DNA from 3 places in the Parabacteroides sp. AF39-10AC genome. Region 3 is predicted to be linked to each of the others. Evidence: riboswitches for the same ligand, from Rfam matches in the RefSeq annotation. Region 3 holds a riboswitch; each other region holds the start of a gene.
What was found. Region 3 has a riboswitch for thiamine pyrophosphate ahead of DW033_RS12955 (sulfide-dependent adenosine diphosphate thiazole synthase). Riboswitches for the same ligand answer to the same signal wherever they lie in the genome.
Positions count from the first base shown of each region.

Region 1: another riboswitch for thiamine pyrophosphate. It lies ahead of thiD (bifunctional hydroxymethylpyrimidine kinase/phosphomethylpyrimidine kinase); the one in region 3 lies ahead of DW033_RS12955 (sulfide-dependent adenosine diphosphate thiazole synthase).
Region 2: another riboswitch for thiamine pyrophosphate. It lies ahead of DW033_RS04290 (TonB-dependent receptor); the one in region 3 lies ahead of DW033_RS12955 (sulfide-dependent adenosine diphosphate thiazole synthase).

Region 1 covers NZ_QTLP01000002.1:126,948-130,229, reverse strand. The annotation lists gene cbiD (cobalt-precorrin-5B (C(1))-methyltransferase CbiD) at 1-129, shown strand, start outside; gene DW033_RS02450 (BamA/TamA family outer membrane protein) at 282-1,511, shown strand; TPP riboswitch at 1,615-1,712, shown strand; gene thiD (bifunctional hydroxymethylpyrimidine kinase/phosphomethylpyrimidine kinase) at 1,707-2,555, shown strand; gene DW033_RS02440 (thiamine phosphate synthase) at 2,548-3,144, shown strand; gene DW033_RS02435 (thiamine phosphate synthase) at 3,135-3,282, shown strand, end outside.
Region 2 covers NZ_QTLP01000003.1:213,006-216,287, reverse strand. The annotation lists gene DW033_RS04290 (TonB-dependent receptor) at 1-1,813, opposite strand, end outside; TPP riboswitch at 1,856-1,966, opposite strand; gene rimP (ribosome assembly cofactor RimP) at 2,204-2,671, shown strand; gene nusA (transcription termination factor NusA) at 2,676-3,282, shown strand, end outside.
Region 3 covers NZ_QTLP01000013.1:14,485-17,766, forward strand. The annotation lists gene DW033_RS12945 (DUF6769 family protein) at 1-28, opposite strand, end outside; gene DW033_RS12950 (hypothetical protein) at 99-518, shown strand; gene DW033_RS12955 (sulfide-dependent adenosine diphosphate thiazole synthase) at 575-1,345, opposite strand; TPP riboswitch at 1,408-1,504, opposite strand; gene DW033_RS12960 (ParB/RepB/Spo0J family partition protein) at 1,595-2,119, opposite strand; gene DW033_RS12965 (DUF3440 domain-containing protein) at 2,103-3,282, opposite strand, start outside.

The DNA.
Region 1 (3,282 bases), on a different contig from region 3:
AAAGAACAAAATCGTTTCTTCCCATTACTTTTACAAAAATGTAAATCGTATTGCGCTCCTATCCTTCCCGACGGCGAACTAACCTTGCTGTTAATATCCGAAGAGGGCAAGGTCTTGTACCAATCTTAGCTGTAGAGACGCAGCGCGCACGCTACGTCTCTACACCCCCCAGACTGTAATAGCATTTCTTTTTAGCTGTTTATTCTTTTTTATTAGGGATTCTTTAAGAATACATATTAGGAGGATTTCGTACTTTTGCCCTCTAAATATTGATTAAAATAATGTTTAGATATCTTTTAATTTATATGGCCTGCCTTCTATTCGCCTTTTCCGTAAAGGCGCAAGGCATTTCCAATGACACGATTCCGAAAGAAGTGCTGATGCTGGATGGTAAGCCTATGACCGAAAAGCAAATACAACGTTATCATAAACAATTACATAAAGACTCCATACGGGCCAACAAAAGGATCTGGTGGTCTATCCTTGGCGGACCGTCTTACACGCCGGAAGCCTCCTTTGGCGTAGGTGGCGCGGTTTTGGCTAGCTTTCGCTTAAACAAGAATGATACGATATCCCAACGATCGTTTATCCCTGCGGGATTTAACATTACCTTAAACGGGACGTTCGTTTTTGCCGGTGCCGGTACCTTATTCTTCAACGAGAATCGCTTCCGTATTTATATCAGTTACGGTTATCGGAACGAACCTTCGCATTATTTCGGGAAAGGCTATGAGACGATCGAGCAAATCGAGAAGAGCGACTCGACAACGAAATTCCATAAGAGTTCTTTCCAACTATATCCCCGTTTCGTATGGGAAGTTAGGCCTCATTTATATACGGGTCCTCTTTTTGATATTAATTTCAGCAAATCAGATGATATCAACCCGGTGATGGCCGAAGATCCTTATTTCAATAAGTTCAAACGAGATTATGTCAATATCGGTGTCGGCGGCTTGATTCAATACGATACACGAAATGACGTGGCGACCCCAAGTTCCGGTATGTTACTAAGCGCGATCGCTAAAGTGTATGGAAAGTATTTAGGCGGTGCATATAATTATGAGATGTTCGAGTTAGAATACCGCCAATTCCAGCAAGTATTTCGTCCTCGTAGCACCTTGGCATGGATCGCCAAGACACAAATCGGTGTGGGAAACGTTCCTTTTACGGAGCTTCCTTCGTTTGGCTCTCCTTTCGATCTTCGCGGATACTATTGGGGCAAGTACCGTGACAAGACCATGGCGTATGGGATTCTGGAGTATCGTCATATGTTCGGCAGCGTGGAGAAATATAAGAGCGGTAATTTCTGGGCGAAGTGTGGTTTTGTTGGCTGGGTCGGCACGGGTACGATCGGAAACGCTCCTATCGTAGACTGGAATAAATGGAAGTTCAACTACGGCGTAGGCTTACGTATCCAAATGCAACCCGGCAAGAACTTCCGCCTAGACGTAGGCAAAGACCCGAACCAAAAAGGGATGGCGGTTTATATGAATATGACGGAAGCCTTCTAAAACCAGAAGGCTCCCGTCTACGATTTATGGAAGTATAACCTTGCGTTAAAATTATCGTTTAAAAGCCGGAAATATCTTAATATCGATTTTTTTCACTAAGTTTGCGTCGTCGAAGGGGTGCCATACTATATGGGCTGAGATCATACCCTTACTACTTGATGCGGGTAATGCCGCCGTAAGAAAAACGAATGTTAGATGGATAAAAATGAAACGTACCGTTATCCGGTAGCTTTAACGATCGCGGGCTCTGATAGTGGCGGTGGTGCCGGAATACAAGCGGATATTAAGACTTTTTCCTCGCTGGGGGTTTTTGGAGCCTCGGCGATAACGGCTATAACCGCTCAAAACACACAGGGAGTGCGAGGGATCCAAGCGATCTCTCCCGAGATTTTGAGAGGACAAATCGAAGCTATTCTTGAGGATTTCATCGTAGATGCCGTAAAAATAGGGATGCTACATAACAAGGATGCCGTAAAGGTCGTATCTGAAACTTTACCTTCCTTCCAACAGACTTCTATCATTTTAGATCCAGTGATGATATCCACGAGCGGAAGTAAATTATTGGAGGATGACGCCATCCGAACCATCATGGATGAGTTGTTCCCTAAAGCGACACTGCTTACTCCGAATATTCCCGAGACGGAATATCTTTCCGGTATAAAAATCAATAACGAGGCGGATATCTTACTTGCCGCCCGGAAATTGCAGGAAAAAGGATGTAACGCTCTATTGATCAAGGGGGGGCATATTCCCGGAGTAGAAACGGTGGATCGGTTATTTATCAATGAGAATAATCCGATTTGTCTGGTCTCGCCAACAGTGGAGACCTTCAATACCCATGGAACGGGCTGTACGCTATCGTCCGCCATCGCCGCTTATATGGCACTCGGCCATTCATTGGTGGAAGCCGTACGATTAGCCAAGGAATATATGAATAACGCGCTCGTTCACGGGGCAAATGTATGCATGGGAAAAGGGCACGGACCTGTAAACCACTTCTTCTCACCCTCTGCCCTTCATAAAATCCGATGGAATCATGAATAAGCTGGTCGTAATTACTACACCTTATTTTTTCGCGGATGAAGCTTCTTTGATCGAACTTCTATTTGCGGAAGGAATGTCTCGTTTACATCTACGTAAACCGGATTGTAAACGTGATGAATTGGAGGGCTTATTGGATAACATCTCTCCGGCCTATTACGACAGGATCGTTCTTCATGATTGGTTTACCTTGGCAGAAGAAAGGGCTTTAGGAGGAGTCCATTTGAACAAGAGGAACCCGGAAGCTCCACCTTTATATAAAGGCAGTATAAGTCGTTCTTGCCATAGTCTGGAAGAGATTATCGAGTATAAACCGGTATGCGACTATGTATTCCTTAGCCCGATCTTTCAGAGTATATCCAAAGAAGGATATGGTAGCGGATTCCCCTTAGATGGATTGCGAAACGCGAAGGGCATCATCGATGATAAGGTGATTGCCTTGGGAGGAATCTGCCCGCAGACAATAACGAAATTAAAAGATATCCCCTTCGGCGGTGTCGCCGTTCTCGGAGCCCTTTGGGGAAACGATCCCTCCCTTCTAGTCGCGGATCAACTCATAAAACAATTCAAACGATTACAAGTATGGCCTTAAATTATTATTTCGGATATGATGAGAATGGAAGAGTCGGTCGGAGAACAACCGGATTACGCCCCCCTTTTGGTGGAAACAATCGCTTGATGTTTATAACGCATCGTACGCCTAAATATACGGAATGCGACGAGGTACGCA
Region 2 (3,282 bases), on a different contig from region 3:
CTCCGGTATCCCAATTATCCACGTATTCCACGAAATGCTTGATTTTATTTTGGCTGAGGGTTACGTTCGCGCTCCAATTTAGCCAAGAGGTGATTTGTACACCTCCGGTAAGCTCGATACCCATTCGGTAACTATCCTTTATATTGGAAGTGAGGGCCTCGCCGATCTCGCTGATCTTGCCGGTCAGGATCAATTGGTTGTTGTAATCCATGAAATAGAGATTGGCTCCAAACCGGAAACGGTCGTTACCAAAACTATAACCGGCCTCGTAATCATATAAGGTCTCGTGGGTAGGACGTTCCTCGGGGCCTGCCTCCGTGAAATTGTCACGGTTCGGTTCCCGGTTAGCGACGGAGAAAGAGACGAAGGCGTTATGGCCATTGTTATGGAAGTTTATTCCGGCTTTCGGGTTGAAGAAGTTCCAGTTCTTACGAATGTCCAGTCCTTCCCCGGCTTTGTCATCGTTTCCCTTAATGGTGTAATGGATCCCACGGTATTGTAAGTCCAGATAGCCGGTGAAAAGAGGGGAAAGACGTTGAGTCAATTTAGCGTATGCGTTGTAGTCTAATTTCTTACCGGTATTGCGATAATATTCGTAATCCGGTTGTGGCAAGACGTTTGCGCTTTTGGTCCACATTACCCGGCCAAAATGATCGCCTACATAGTTGTTGACGGCGGTTCCCAGCGTAAGGCGGGTATTGTCACGTTGATAGTTTGCGCTATAAACGGCTCCATAGAAATAATTGTCGAGCCATTTACGGCGCACAAGGTCCGTCTTTTTTACGGTATTACCCTCCGGATCGATATATTCCGGTAGTTTATAACTGCTGAATTTGGCTTTCGATTTATAATCCTCGTAATATCCATTTCCGTCGGTGTAATGAAGGGTCAGGTTCATATTCCAGAAATCTCCGATACGCTGGCTGGCCATTAAATGGTAGTTGTGTTGCCAATAATTATCCGTCTGATTGTTATAAAACTTCTTCACTCCATCTTCCTCATATTCTCCGCATGGATTATAGCTACGATCTGTGTCAAGTAAATAAGACGGAACACCGTTCCATGCTTGATAGGTCTTCTCGCTGTTCCCGAAGGCTTGGAATTTAATCAATGTATTATCGGCATAGAAAGCGGCGGAGGCATAGTAAGAACTCATACGGGCGGAGGCACGATCGATAAAGCCGTCGCTACGGATATTGGAGTAGCGGGCGTCGAAAGCGAAATGATCGTAAAGTAATCCAGTGCCGCCTTTTACCGTATGTTTCAGCGTACCGAAAGAACCTGCTGATACGGAATATTCGCCGTAAGGCTTTAAGGACGGTTTCTCGGTCTGCATGGCGACCGTAGCGCCAAAAGCCGCAGCTCCGTTCGTAGAGGTTCCGGCGCCTCGTTGGATCTGGATCGATTCTACCGAGGAAGCTATATCGGCCATATTAGCCCAGAATACGGTATGAGACTCGGAGTCATTAACCGGTACGCCATTGATCGTGATATTGATACGGTTCGCATCTGTACCCCGGATACGAAAACCGGAGTAACCGATACCCGTTCCGGCATCCGAGGTCATGATAACAGACGGGGATTGGGAGATAAGGAATGGGATACCTTGCCCGTTGTTCCGGCTGCTTAGTTCTTGTTTGGAGATGTCGCTATAAGCTACCGGGGTCTCTTTCCCGACTTTGGTAGCGGTAATAACCACTTCATCTAAAGATACGTCTTTTGAGATTTTCAAGGAGTCGACCGGACTAGGCATTTGTGCCTTGGCGGTTGTAGCCAGCAAGGAGCCGGCCAAGATAACCAATACATTTTTCATCTTTTCATCTTTTTGCTTTAAAACTAAATAGATGAATAGAAAGGATCGGAGAAGCATGAATCCCTACGACAGCATTACCTGTACAGGTTCTATGGGTATGATCTCAGCCCGCTCCTTTCGTGAAGGATTCCGCGAGCACCCCTTCGTATTCGGCAGCAAAGATAGGCATAAAAATGTTAATAAATATTACTATCAATAGTAAATCGGATTTCTATAGATATTAATTCTGATTACTATCGATCGTAATCCGGTTTGTGTCGTATTAATTTTTTCTGCAAAAAGATGAGGATATTTTGAGAACTCATTGATTTTTTGTATATTTGCGGGCGATTAAGTGAAGTTGAGGAGGGGGCGGGTAGTCCCCTTCTTTTGTTCTTAACAGATATGTGTATGATAGAAAAGAAAGTGGTAAGCCAATTAGTAGAGGAAAAACTAGCCTCTTCAAGCAATTATTTAGTAGACGTAGTGATTAAACCGGGGAACCTGATAGTCGTTGAAATTGATAACGATGAAGCGGTAAGCATTGATGATTGCGCTGAGTTGAGCCGGTATTTGGAGGAGCATCTGGATCGTGACGTCGAGGATTATGAGCTGGAGGTTGGCTCCGCCGGCATTACTTCTCCTTTTAAGGTACTTCGCCAATACGTCAAGAACATCGGAAACGAGGTGGAGATGCTGTTGAAAAACGGCTCGAAGCTGACAGGTGTGTTGAAATCTGCCGACGAGAACGGTGTGGTTGTCTCTGTCGAGAAGAAGGTGAAACCGGAGGGCGCTAAGCGGAAGGTAACCGTGATAGAGGATGAGTCGTATACATTTGATGAAATAAAATATACAAAATACTTAATAAGATTCAAGTAAGATTATGGCCAAGAAAGAGGAAACAATCAGTATGATTGACACCCTTGCGGAGTTCAAGGAGTTGAAGAATATCGATAAAGATACGATGATTAGCGTTTTGGAAGATTCGTTCCGTAACGTGATCGCCAAGATGTTTGGCACGGATGAGAACTATGACGTGATTATCAATCCTGAGAAAGGTGATTTCGAGATCTGGAGAAACCGTACGGTTGTGGCTGATGATGAATTGGAGGATGAGAACTTGCAGCTTACGTTGACGGAGGCCCGTAAAATCGACGCCGACTGTGAGGTGGGCGAGGAAGTGACCGACGAGGTGCATTTCGCGGACTTCGGACGTCGTGCGATCTTAAACTTGCGCCAGACTTTGGCTTCAAAGATACTTGAATTGCAGAAAGACAGCTTGTACGCTAAGTATAAGGATAAAATCGGCCACATCATCGCCGCTGAGGTTTATCAGGTGTGGAAGAAAGAAATCCTGTTGCTGGATGACGATGGTAATGAGTTGCTACTGCCGAAATCCGAGCAAATCCCGACCGATTTCTATCGTAAGGGAGAGACCGTACGTGCGATCGTTCAACGTGTGGATAACTATAATAACAACCCGAAGATCC
Region 3 (3,282 bases):
CAATCCTCTGTTTCATTTTCTCACGCATGGCACAAAGATAAGGATATTTTTCCGTTTTTTACATGAATGTTGTAAGTTTGCGGTAAATAAAAAGATAGATGAAGTTTGGAGTAAATAAAAAGGTATTATTATATACCGCCGGTTGCGTATGGATTTTCGCCGGTATCAATATCTTACGCATCGGTATCATCACATGGTTAAACGATACCCATTATTGGTTATTCAAGATCGGGGAAGCGACCATCGTTTTCTTGCTTTTCTTCAATTTAGTCTTTAAACGGCTTTTCTATAAACATTCCGAACGGATCTCCCGGAAAAACGGGAAACATTGCCCGTTCTCTTTCTTCGACGTGAAAGGTTGGATTATCATGATCTTCATGATCGCTTTCGGGATCACGATCCGCACGTTCCATTTACTGCCGAATTCTTTCATTTCCGTATTCTATACGGGATTATCCACGGCGTTGATCATAACGGGATTCTTATTCTTGAGACAAGGAAAAACCGTTGGGAATTGAGAATTGAAAATTAAAGATACAACAATCAATAATTTTCAATTCTCAATTCTCAATTTTCAATTCCCAAGTTTTTCGCAGATCAACTCAGCAGCCTTCTTGCCGCTCATCAGCATGCCGCCAAAGATCGGTCCCATACGGAAGCTACCGCTTACGCCGTTAGCGGCCATACCGGAAACGAATAATCCCGGGTAGATCTCCTTCGTGTTCTCCACCGTCGTCTGCTCACCCAGCTCCACATTCAAGGAACGCTCGCCGATCACGCCTCCGGTCGGTGTATTCAATTGGATATCATTCTTACGGGCTACCACACGGGCAATCTCGCAATCATGCCCCGTACCTTCCAAGACAGCCTTTGCCATGATCGTCAACGGATCCACGTGCATCCCCTCACGGATTACCGGAGCCCAGTTCACTACCACACCGGCTACGGCATCGTTATGAAACACCACGTCCTCTACCGAATAGCAGTTAAAGATCGTAGCGCCCGCCTTCGTCGCCTGATAAATCAAAGCGGAAGTGGTATGTACCGAATCCATGATATACGTGCCGTTAGCACCCTCCTTATAGCTTACGCCCAATTCCTTGATAATCGGCATAGCCTCTTCCTGCACCACGATATCGTTGAACATCATAGCGCCGCCCCACATACCTCCACCGGGAGCCAGCTTACGATCAAACAACGCCACCTTCTTACCGGCTTTCGCCAAGAAATAAGCGGCCACGATACCGGAAGGTCCCCCTCCCACGATCGCTACATCCACAGACAAGTTGCTCTTCAACTTCTCGAAGTAAGAGTCAATGATTCCACTTGAAACAATCTGTTCCATCTTAATAACTAATTAAAGTTTAAACATCAGGGAGCACATAGAGGTAACGCCCCCTTTATTTCCTAGTTCTACCTTATTTTCCCTTCGCCGGCATTACCCGGATCAGGTTCGATGGGTATAATCTCAGCCCGTATGACTCGGGCACCCCTATGTGAAAAGTCGGGGGCAAATGTACAAAAAATTAGTATATATGTACTCAACAGAGCCATAAAAGGCAAAAAACGCTCAGCCAAACAAAATGTAAGAAGCTTAATCTTCTTCCGACCAGTCATCAGACCAACCGAATTCTTTATCCCGGAATAATTCAGCTAATCCCGAAATCTGCTTGAACCGAAGTAACTCATTTTTATCCATTCCAATATTACGCATGATCCACTTATCAGACATCCCAGATTTGACCAACTCCGTAACAATCTCCGTCATAAGTTCCAAGTTGTGCATCCCTCGAGCCCTGTTATGGCGAATGGTTGAAGCCATTCGGTTTGAAATATCTTTCTCAATCACCGTTACAGGCAACATTCCTTTCTCACGATCATAAATCCTTTGAGATTGCTTCATAACCAGATAACGATGATAACCATCTACTATCTCATATAAATCATCCTCTTCAAGATAATAACAGACGCAAGGCATCGTATAGCCATCCTCCCAAATGGAAAGTTCCAATAATCGCATTTCCGGTGGTGCCATGATATTAGGGTTATAGCTGTTGGCCACAATTTTTTCTATAGGAACAGCCCTAACACCATATGCCGGACTAACAAAGTTTCCCATGCTTATAAAAATTATATTTGTCCATTACTTCTTTTCTCATATCCCTCTCTCGTTTTGTCTGGGAAAAACCCATATACTTACATGTATGATCGTTTTTCAAAATACAAACACACATACGTTTGTAAGTAGGGATTTCTTTAAACTCAGGTATATTGATATCATCGATATACTCCATCCGTACCGGTTTCTTATCCGTATGGTAAGCGGTACATTCTTCCACAATGATAGGAATATTAGCCGCCCGTAACTTAGCGATAGTCTCCTCACTGAGGCATCCTCCTTTTTCTCTCCAGAATTTACGGCTGACTCTTAACTTATTCAAATAGTTCTCACGAGTTTCTTTGGGTAAAGTATTTAGGAGAAAATACATATATTTCTCCCAAGAGAACCCGGCTGGGCACTTGATAGCCCTCCATCCCATAGCGGAGGTATTCCCATATATACCGGCAAAGCCAACACCGTTTACACGTCCAACCATCCTCCCCCACATGTCGGGATCGACAACTTTGTAAATGAACAGTGTGGATATCGCTTGGGATATGAATGGGCTCGCCACACGTTGCCGGGACAAAGGCACCCCTGCTTGATAATACAAATCATACAAATGATTATATGTCCAACCGAACTTTCCGTTCGCTATCCAGATATCCTGAGTTTTCCAATCATAAATAGGATATGCGTTATATATAGAATAATTCATTCTGCGAGTCCATTTATAATTAGCTAGTTTTCTGTAATTCTTATCACTATGTATGGCCCGCCACCTATTAAAACTCTCTTGGGTACGGATACCAACAAGGCAACATATACGCCGGCCCATTTTCCGTTGATACAACCAAAAAGGGAACATATTCTGAAAATCATAATCCCACATGTCCTCCTTGAAGAAGTCAAAGTCTTTCGCCCGGAGACATGAATGGGGCATCTCTCGAACCCAGATATCCCGGTACTCCTCGCTCCAAGGTCTCCAATATTGTTGAAACATAGATGTACATGTCTGGACTTTAAAAGGAACACAACAATGATAAATATCAAGGATATCGGAATTAGCGGCATAAACCTTTTCCACATATTCGGTCGTCTGGCTGTATTGAACCTCATAATCCATATGAAATACACCTAGTTTTCGTCCCGGAGCGTATCTACGAATATAATCTACACAC